2 regions of the Streptomyces sp. R-74717 genome follow, and region 2 is predicted to be linked to the other one. Evidence: riboswitches for the same ligand, from Rfam matches in the RefSeq annotation. Region 2 holds a riboswitch; the other holds the start of a gene.
What was found. A riboswitch is a leader RNA that binds a small molecule or an ion and turns the genes downstream of it on or off. The one in region 2 is predicted to bind cobalamin.

Region 1: another riboswitch for cobalamin. It lies ahead of NRF20_RS40160 (FecCD family ABC transporter permease); the one in region 2 lies ahead of NRF20_RS15920 (ribonucleoside-diphosphate reductase subunit alpha).

The regions. Positions count from the first base shown of each region.
Region 1 covers NZ_CP102361.1:8,891,106-8,896,216, forward strand. The annotation lists gene NRF20_RS40140 (acyl-CoA dehydrogenase) at 1-118, shown strand, start outside; gene NRF20_RS40145 (hypothetical protein) at 145-291, shown strand; gene NRF20_RS40150 (acyl carrier protein) at 379-657, shown strand; gene NRF20_RS40155 (beta-ketoacyl-[acyl-carrier-protein] synthase family protein) at 654-1,877, shown strand; cobalamin riboswitch at 1,956-2,143, shown strand; partial or broken gene NRF20_RS40160 (FecCD family ABC transporter permease) at 2,379-2,729, shown strand; gene NRF20_RS40165 (ABC transporter ATP-binding protein) at 2,726-3,541, shown strand; partial or broken gene NRF20_RS40170 (cytochrome P450) at 3,788-4,313, shown strand; gene NRF20_RS40175 (adenosylcobinamide amidohydrolase) at 4,513-5,097, shown strand.
Region 2 covers NZ_CP102361.1:3,552,611-3,557,721, reverse strand. The annotation lists gene NRF20_RS15925 (ribonucleotide-diphosphate reductase subunit beta) at 1-419, opposite strand, end outside; gene NRF20_RS15920 (ribonucleoside-diphosphate reductase subunit alpha) at 419-2,830, opposite strand; cobalamin riboswitch at 2,968-3,109, opposite strand; gene mctP (monocarboxylate uptake permease MctP) at 3,261-4,898, opposite strand; gene NRF20_RS15910 (DUF3311 domain-containing protein) at 4,895-5,111, opposite strand, start outside.

The sequences.
Region 1 (5,111 bases), 5.3 Mb from region 2:
GCAGGAACTGCTCGCCGACTGGCCCATCGCGGGGGCCGATTACGTCGATGCGTACGACGATCCGGCGGGGGCCTGGCAGTCGGACGGGGACCGGGCGACGGCCCCGGGGGAGCGGTGAGGGCCGTGACAGGGACGGGAACAGCTGTGCGGACGCAGCGGGTACGGGAGGCGGCCGAGGCCCTCGGTGTCCGCGTTGTGCTGCAGGTCTTCTGGGGTACGGCAGCCGTCCTGGCCCGGTGGTGCACGCAGCCGAAGCAGGGCGGTGGCGAATCGGTTCGGCACAAGGCGTAACTGGAGGCACGTCACCCAGTTGATTCGGCGTCGGGACGGTGCCCCCGCCGACCCCGGCAGCCGTACCGAATGACGGAGAGGAAGCTCATGAGTGCGATTCATCCCGAGATCACCGAGGTTCTGACACACACCTTCAAAGTGCCCGTCGACGAGATCCGCCCGGAATCCACGATGGACAGCCTGGAGATGGACTCCCTCGCCGTCGCCGAGTTCGCCGTCCTCATCCGGGAGACGATGGGCGGCGACAGGGACTTCGACAAGCTCCCCAAGGACGCCACCCTTGCCGACATCACGCGGTACATCGGCGCGACAGCCGGCGGCGGGGCGCTGATGGGTGGCGAGGCACCGATGAGCAACGCCCGATGAACAGGCCCGCGATTGCCGTAACAGGCCTGGGAATGATCACCCCGGTCGGCAACGACACCGAATCCACCTGGAAAGGTGTGTGCGCCGGAGTCTCGCCGGTGCGTACCGTCGCGGCACTCGAAGGGTGCACGATCGACTTCGCCTGCACGGTCGACGGTATCGACCTGGACGCCGCGATCGGCGGCCGCACGTCCTTCCGTATGGGGAAGTACGTCAAGTTCGCCGTTCTCGCCGCCCGGGAGGCGGTCGCCGACGCCGGCCTCGACCCGGCGCAGTGGGAGGGCAGCAGGGTCGCGGTGGTCGTCGGCACCAGCAGCGGAGGCTCCGCCTCACTGACCGAGCAGGCCGTCGTACTCGACCGGCACGGACCGGATGCCACCTCGCCGTCGGGCATCCTGCTCACCATTCCGAACATGCCCGCGGCCGAGATCGCCATCCAGCTGCGGGCCACCGGCCCCAGCCTGGCACCCTGCACCGCCTGCTCGTCCGGCGCCACCGCACTGTCCGTCGCCCGCGATCTGCTGGTCACCGGACAGTGCGACATCGCGATCGCCGGAGCCACCGAGTCGATCGTCTACCCGGTCGCCATGACCGGATTCGCCCGGTCCGGAGCCGCGGCCCGGGCGGACGGCGAACCGGCCAGGCGGTGCCGGCCCTTCGCGGCCGACCGTGCCGGGCTGGTCATGGGCGAGGGCGCCGCCGTCATGGTGCTGGAACGGGCGGACGACGCCGCGGCCCGGGGCGCCGCGCCGCGGGCACTGCTCGCGGGCACCGGCGCCACCACCGACGCCCACCACCCCACAAGCCCGCACCCGTCCGGCGCGGTCGCCCAGGCCGCGGTCGAGGCCGCGCTGCGCGACGCGGGCTGGGCGGCCGAGGACGTCGAGCACGTCAACGCACACGGCACGGCGACACCCATGAACGACGCCACCGAGGCCGCCCTCATCGGCCGGGTCTACCCGCACCGGCCGCCCGTCACCGCCCCGAAGGGCGTCCTCGGGCACTGCATGGGGGCAGCCGGAGCGATCGAGGCCGGACTGACCGTCCTGACGCTCCAGCGCGGAGTCGTACCGCCGATCGCCAACCTGGACGCCCCGGCGCCCGAGTTCGACATCAACTGCGTCACCGAGCAACCCCTGCGGCAGCCCATCCGGCGCGCCGTCAGCCACTCCTTCGGCTTCGGCGGGCACAACGCCGTGATCGCTCTTCAGCGTCCGTAGGCATCGGGCGGGTGGTGCGACGGGAGCACAGCCCGGCGTACCACCGGCCACACCGCCCATGAGCTGCGCGGAGGCTCGTGATAACTTGCCGAAGCCAGTCAAACTCCACGTAGGGGTCAGGGAATCCGGTGAGAATCCGGAACTGACGCGCAGCGGTGAGGGGGACGGGCGGGGCCACGGCCACTGGGACCACCCGCGAGTCCTGGGAAGGCGTCCCGTCCGTAGGAGCCCGAGTCCGAAGACCTGCTGGCACCTGCGACCCGGTACCGGGCGCAGGACTCCGTACAGCGGGCTCCGCGCATGAGCCCCGAGACGCAGAGGGACTCCGTGCCGTCCATAGCCAGCCCTGTCCGCACCGTCGCCCTGCTTTCGGCGGGATTCTTCCTGCTGACCGCCTGCGGCGGCGGAACGAGCAGCTCCGCCGCGAAGTCCGGCTCCGCCGACGGATACCCCGTGACGCTGAAGAACTGTGGACGCACCGTCACCGTCGAAGCCGCACCGCACCGGGCCGCGCTTGACGCCTTCGCGTTCGGCCAGGACGCCGCCGCCACACTCGGCGTCCATGTCGCGCGCACCCGGATCGTGCTGCTGACCGCCGCGCTCGTCAGCTCGGCCGGCGCCATCGGCTTCGTCGGTCTGGTCCTGCCGCACGCCGCCCGTGTGCTCACCGGCTCCGGGCACCGGCGGCTGCTGCCGGTCACCGCCCTGGCCGGGGCGGTGTTCCTGGTCTGGGTCGACACCCTCGCCAGGACGGTCCTCGACCCGCAGGAAGCGCCAGTGGGAGTCGTCACCGCCCTCATCGGCGTGCCCGCGTTCGTCCTGGTCCTGTACCGCAGCCGGAGGATCACATGACGCGTGGAGCCACTGAGGGGCTGAGTGCCGAGCGGGTCAGCCGGGAGGCGGGCGGCCGCCTCATCCTCGACGGGGTCCATCTCACGCCGCCGCCCGGCGCCACCGTCGGGCTGATCGGGCCGAACGGCTCCGGCAAGTCGACCCTCTTGCGGGTGCTGGCAGGAGTCCTCGCCCCGGATGCGGGCGTGGTCACCCTCGACGGCCGGCGGCTCGACGAGATCGGGCGCCGAACCGTGGCCCAGCGGGTCGCTGTAGTCGACCAGCATGCGGTCACCCAGGTCGAGTTGAGCGTCCTGGACGTGGTACGCCTCGGGCGCATCCCGCACCGCAGGGCCTGGTCGGCACCCGGCCGGGCGGACGACGACGCGGTGCGCGAAGCTCTGGAGCGGACCGGTCTCGTCGATCGCGGCGACCAGTCCTGGCACACCCTCTCCGGCGGTGAGCGGCAACGTGTCCAGATAGCGCGCGCACTGGCCCAGCAGCCGCGTGAACTGCTGCTCGACGAGCCGACGAACCACCTCGACATCCAGCACCAGTTGGATCTGCTGTCGCTGATCGCCTCGCTGCCCCTCACCGGTGTGATCGCTCTGCACGACCTCAATCTGGCCGCGATGTTCTGCGATCGGATCGTCGTCATGAAGGAGGGGCGGGTGGTGGCCGCCGGGACCCCGGCGGAAGTGATCACCGAGGAGCTGATCGCCGACGTCTACCGGGTCAGGGCGCGGGTGACTCCCGACGGCCCGGACGGACGGCCCTCGGTGCGCTTCCTGCCGGAGGATCCGGTGCAGCGGGTGCCATGGCGGGGTCAGTAGGACGGGCGCGACGCCGAAGAACCGCATCCGGGCCCTGATCGACGCGCAGCGCGCAGGGGGCATCACCAAGCGGTATCTGCTCGAACTCCTGACCGTGCGGAAGTCCGCGTGAACACCGGCAACGCACCTTTCTGCCGGTGCTGTCGACCGTAGGATCGGCAAGCTCGAACAGGCTGTCGTCCCACGGCCCGTCGGGCACCGGCCGACGAAGGTCAGGAGAGCCAGTTGACAAGCAGCCCGCACCGCATGGATCCGTCAGGCGGCTGCCCACACGCGGACAACGCCAGGCTGCTCGCCCAGGGGGCCGTGGCATCCGTCGTCCTCCCCGGCGACGTGGCAGGGATGGCGGTGCTCGGACACGACGCGCTCAAGGAGTTCCTCGCCCACTTCGATGTGGCCAAGGGGGCACGCCACTTCACCGAGCCGGCCGAGGGACGCATCCCCGACGGCCGGCCGCTGAAGACATTCGCCACCGTGCAGGGCATGACCACGGCCGACCGCGACGACCACCGCCGCCTGCGATCACTGGTGAGCAAGGCGTTCACTGCCCGGCGGGTGGAAGAGCTGCGACCGCGGATAGACCGTCACTGCCGAGCTGCTCGACGATGTCGACCGGGCCGCCGTCGCGGGCGACGGCACGGTGGATCTGCGCGCCCGGTTCGCCCTGCCGCTGCCGATGGGCGTCATCTGTGAACTCCTGGGGGTGGACGCCGAGCGCCAGGACCGGCTGCACCATCTGCCGAGCCAGGTGGTCGCGACCGATACCGGCCCGCCCGGCAGCGCGCCCGCCGCGGACTGAACATCCCCGGCGCATATGATCGACGGGCCAAGGGCCGACCGTCGTTCCGCCGTCCTGCCGACTCCTGCCGTGCCACCTGGGGTGCCTCATCCGTTCCGTATGCATCCGGCTGCCCGAACAGCGCGGTGAACTGCTGACCCGGCACGAGGACGGCCTGGACATTCACCATCTGGTGTGGCGGCTCGGGCCGGGGTGGCGGGTGTGCAGCAGCGCCGTACTCGGCGGTGGCATCGGCCCGCGCTCCTGGATCCTCAACGCCCAGGTGCCCGGCGGCTATCCGCGCCTGGATCCCGACCGTCACCTCGCCGAGATCGCCGCTGCGGAACACCTCGACGGGCCCGGTGCCGGACTGATGACGGCCGCCGACGTCACGGCGTACACAGTCGCGGCCGACGAGGGGGTGACGGCGACGGCGACCTGCGGACTCGGCGTACGCGGCTGGGCGGCGGCCCCGGCCGAGGGCACCGAGGGGCCGCCGCGGCCGGGCACGGTCAATATCGTCGTCACCCTGCCGGTGGCCCTCTCCGACGCCGCACTCGTCAACGCGGTCGCCACTGCGACCGAGGCCAAGGTCCAGGCACTCCTGGACGCGGGACTCGACTGCTCCGGCACCCCCACCGACGCCGTCTGCATCGCCGCCCCCTCTCCGGGTGCGGCCCCCGGTGAACCCTTCGCAGGACCCCGCTCCCGCTGGGGTGCACGACTCGCCAGGGCCGTGCACGCTGCCGTCCTCGACGGTGCGCTGCGGCAATCCTGAGAACCCACTGCGCC
Region 2 (5,111 bases):
ATCGACGGAATCTCCTCGACCGCGTCGAACGCGGCGGCACGGTCGTCCGGATCGGGCAGATACGTGTCGAGCAGCGTCAGATAGAACTGGACGTGCACGGCCTCCTCGAAGAGCTGCCGCGACAGATACAGCCGCGCCTCGGGGGAGTTGATGTGCTTGTACAGCGTCAGCACGAGATTGTTGGAGACGATCGAGTCACCCGTCGCGAAGAACGCGACGAGCCGGCCGATCATGTGCTGCTCGCCGGGGGAAAGCTTGGCGAGGTCGGCGACGTCGGAGTGGAGGTCGACCTCCTCCACCGTCCAGGTGTTCTTGATCGCGTCGCGGTAGCGCTCGTAGAAGTCCGGGTAGCGCATGGGCCGCAGAGTCAGTTCGAAGCCCGGGTCGAGCAGGTTCTTCTCGGAGTTGGTGGAGCTCATTACTGGCAGGCCTCGCAGGACTCGGGGTTTTCGAGGGAGCAGGCGATCGCGTCCGCGTCGGGAGCCTGGGCCTGCTGCACGGGAATGGGGGCGGCGGCCGAGGCCTGGCCGGAGGCCGCACGGGCGATCCGGGTCGCCGGGCGCGAGCGCAGGTAGTACGTCGTCTTCAGCCCCTGCTTCCAGGCGTACGCGTACATCGAGGAGAGCTTGCCGATCGTCGGCGTCTCCATGAACAGGTTCAGCGACTGGCTCTGGTCGAGGAACGGCGTACGGGCCGCTGCCATGTCGATCAGACCGCGCTGCGGGATCTCCCACGCCGTGCGGTACAGCGCCCGTACGTCCTCCGGGATCCAGGCGAAGCCCTGCACGGAACCGCTCGCCTCGCGCAGTGCCTCACGGGTCCGCGCGTCCCACACGCCGAGCTGCTTCAGTTCATCCACCAGATATGCGTTGACCTGGAGGAACTCGCCACTGAGCGTCTCGCGCTTGAAGAGGTTGGAGACCTGCGGCTCGATGCACTCGTACACCCCTGCGATCGAGGCGATCGTCGCCGTCGGCGCGATGGCGAGCAGCAGCGAGTTGCGCATCCCGGTCTTCGCGACCCGGGCGCGCAGCGCGTCCCAGCGCTCCGGCCAGTTCAGCTCGGTGTCGTAGTGGTCGGGGTGCAGCACACCGCGCGCGGCACGCGTCTGGGACCAGGCGGGCAGCGGTCCGGACCGCTCGGCGAGCTCGCAGGACGCCTCGTAGGCGGCGAGCATGATCCGCTCGGAGATCTTTGTGGAGAGCGCGCGGGCCTCGGGGGAGTCGAACGGCAGCCGCAGCTGGAAGAAGACGTCCTGCAGACCCATCGCACCCAGGCCGACGGGGCGCCACTTCGCATTGGACCGGCCGGCCTGCTCGGTCGGGTAGAAGTTGATGTCGACGACCCGGTCCAGGAAGGTCACGGCCGTGCGGACAGTCGCGTCCAGCCGCTCCCAGTCGATGCCACCGTCGGCGACGAACGCACCGAGGTTGACCGAGCCCAGGTTGCAGACGGCCGTCTCGCCGTCATCGGTGACTTCGAGGATCTCGGTGCACAGATTCGACGAGTGGACGACGCGGCCCGGCTCGGCGGTCTGGTTCGCGGTCCGGTTGGAGGCGTCCTTGAACGTCATCCAGCCCTGGCCGGTCTGCGCGAGGGTACGCATCATCCGGCCGTACAGCTCACGGGCCGGCATCGCCTTGCGGGCCAGCCCCTTGGCCTCGGCTGCCCGGTACGCGGCGTCGAACTCGTCGCCCCACAGGTCGACCAGCTCGGGCACATCGGCGGGTGAGAACAGCGACCAGTCGCCGTCCGCGTCGACCCGGCGCATGAACTCGTCCGGGATCCAGTGCGCCAGGTTGAGGTTGTGCGTACGCCGCTGGTCCTCACCCGTGTTGTCGCGCAGCTCCAGGAACTCCTCGATGTCCGCGTGCCATGTCTCCAGGTAGACGGCGGCGGCGCCCTTGCGGCGGCCGCCCTGGTTCACGGCGGCGACCGAGGCGTCGAGCGTCTTCAGGAACGGCACGATGCCGTTGGAGTGCCCGTTGGTGCCGCGGATCAGCGAACCGCGGGCGCGGATGCGGGAGTACGAGAGGCCGATGCCGCCCGCGTGCTTGGAGAGCCGTGCCACCTGGTGATAGCGGTCGTAGATCGAGTCGAGCTCGTCGAGCGGGGAGTCCAGCAGATAGCAGGAGGACATCTGCGGATGCCGGGTGCCGGAGTTGAACAGGGTCGGCGAGGACGGCAGGTAGTCGAGCCGGCTCATCAGCCCGTACAGCGCCGCGACTTCGTCCAGGGCGCGCTTCGAGTCGTCCTCGGCGAGCCCGGCCGCGACGCGCAGCATGAAGTGCTGCGGCGTCTCGATGACCTGGCGGGTGTGCGGGTGACGCAGCAGATAGCGGCTGTACAGCGTCCGCAGCCCGAAGTAACCGAAACGGTCGTCGGCGCCGTCGGTCAGCGAACCCTCCACCAGTGCGTCGAGCGCGGCCGCGTGCAGCGCGACGAACTCGGCGGTGCGGTCCGCGATCAGGCCCTCTCGGTGCCCGACGGCCACCGAGGCGGAGAAGGACACCGCGCCCTGGCCCGCCGCCTCGTCCGCGATGGTGCGGGTCAGCAGCCTGGCCGCGAGCCGGGAGTAGGCGGGGTCCTCGGAGATCAGCCCCGCGGCGGCCTCCGTGGCCAGCGAGCGCAACTCCGCCTCGTCCGACCGGGCGTTACGGCCGCGCAGCGCGGCGGCGGCGACGCGACCGGGGTCGGTGTCGGGCAGATCGACGGTGAGGTCGGTCAGGGTCCGCAGCAGTGCGGTTCCCGGTCCGTCGTGTGCGGTTCCCTCGGACTCGGCCGCTTCGGACACGGCGACTGAAGCCGGATCGGCTGGCGCGATGGTCACGTGGTGCTCTCCCTCGCTCGGCTCGGGGCCGGCGGGGAGCGGGGCAGCCGGGCAGAGGTGGGCCCGCGTCGGGCAGCACTCATCACGGCGTCCACCGGCCCATCCGCGAGGCCCGGACGTCTGGCATCCGGTTCGGTCGAGCCGGATGCGCTGTCGGCAGGCCCTCGGACTTACCTGAGGGTGCGCAAAAGCGCACCGAATACACCGTTGCGGGACAGTTCCGGATTCGCACCGGATTTCCCTGCGGCGACAGCGAGCACGAGCATACATGTGGGGGCCGCTGGATGGGACGGCCCCCACATGTTGTGTCGCGCAACAGAAGTCGAGCCGACGGGACAAGCCGTGAGATCCCCTGCCGGAGCAGACGGACGGCCCGCCACGCCCCGCTGAAGGGGCGCGACGGGCCGTCGTCCGGCCGTGGGAGCGGTCGTCAGTGGCCGCCGCCCGGGGCCCCCGCCGTGGCCGGCGGGAGCTCCGCTTGGACGCTCGGGTCGCCCGCGTCGGCCGTGTAGTCGGCCGGGGAGGTCTCGTCGATCCCGGCGGGTGCCTTCACGGCGTTCAGAACGAAGGTGAGCACCACCGTCACCACCACGTTCAGCACGAACGCGGTCAGGCCGATGTAGCCGATCTCGCCGATGCCCGGGATCTCCTTGGACGACCCGCCGAAGTGCGCCTGGGTCGGGCTGGCGACCCCGTACGCGGCCACCGTCCCGTACACCATGCCGACCGCCCAGCCCGCGAGCAGTGCCCAGCGGTGGAACCAGCGGGTGAACAGGCCGCCGACCAGGGCCGGCATCGTCTGGAGGATCCAGATCCCACCGAGCAGCTGGAAGTTGATCGCGACCGTCTTGTCCATGGTGAGGACGAAGGCGAGCGCGCCGACCTTCACCAGCAGCGACACCAGCTTGGAGACCTTGGTCTCCTGTTCCGGGGTCGCGTCCGGCCTGAGGAAGTCCTTGTAGATGTTGCGGGTGAAGAGGTTCGCCGCGGCGATCGACATGATCGCGGCGGGCACCAGAGCCCCGATTCCGATGGCGGCGAACGCGACCCCCGCGAACCAGTCGGGGAACATGTTCTCGAACAGCTGGGGGATGGCCAACTGCCCGTTGTCCACCTTGATCCCGGCGGCGATCGCCATGAAACCGAGCAGCGCCAGCAGGCCCAGCATCAGCGAGTACAGCGGCAGGATCGTGGTGTTGCGCCGGATCACATTGCGGCTGCGGCTGGAGAGCGTCGCCGTGATCGAGTGCGGATACATGAAGAGCGCCAGCGCCGAGCCCAGCGCCAGTGTGGCGTAACCCCATTGGCCCGCTTCACCCGGCGCGAGCGCGCCGCGCGGTTTGCCGGTTGCCGGGTTGGTCTGGGAGAACGCATCGCCCGCCTTGGCGAAGATGTCGTCGAAGCCGCCGAGCTTGATCGGGATGTAGATGATCGCCACCGCGATGACCAGGTAGATCAGTCCGTCCTTGACGAACGCGATCAGCGCCGGCGCCCGCAGACCGGACGAGTAGGTGTACGCGGCGAGCACTGCGAACGCGATCAGCAGCGGCAGGTCCTTGATGAACCAGTGGGTGTTCTCTCCACCGCCCACGCCCATCACGTCCAGCACGGCCTGGATGCCGACGAGTTGGAGCGCGATGTACGGCATCGTGGCGAGGATGCCCGTGACGGCGACCGCCAGCGAGAGCCCCTTCGAGCCGAAGCGCCCGCGGACGAAGTCCGAGGTGGTCACGTACCCGTGCTTGTGCGAGACCGACCACAGCCGCGGCAGGAAGGTGAAGATCAGCGGGTACACGAGGATCGTGTACGGCACGGCGAAGAAGCCTGCCGCGCCCGCCGCGTAGATCGCCGCGGGAACGGCGACGAAGGTGTACGCGGTGTACAGGTCGCCGCCGAGCAGGAACCAGGTGACCCAGGTGCCGAACGAACGTCCGCCCAGGCCCCATTCGTCGAGGCTGGCGTCGTTCTCGGCCTTCCGCCAGCGCGCCGCCAGGAAGCCCATGACCGTGACGGCCAGGAAGAAGAAGATGAAGACGCCGAGCGCGACGCCGTTCACGCCGTCCTTCATGCCGACGCACCCCCCTTGCGGGCGCGCTGGTCACGCTGCCACAGCTTGTACGCGATCATCGTGAGTGCGGTGGAGATCAGCACCCAGAGCATCTGGTACCAGTAGAAGAACGGAATGCCGATGAAGGTGGGGTCCACCTTCGCATACGAACTCACCCAGAGCATCGCCACGAACGGCGCGATGAGACAGAGGGCGATGACCACCCGCACGGGG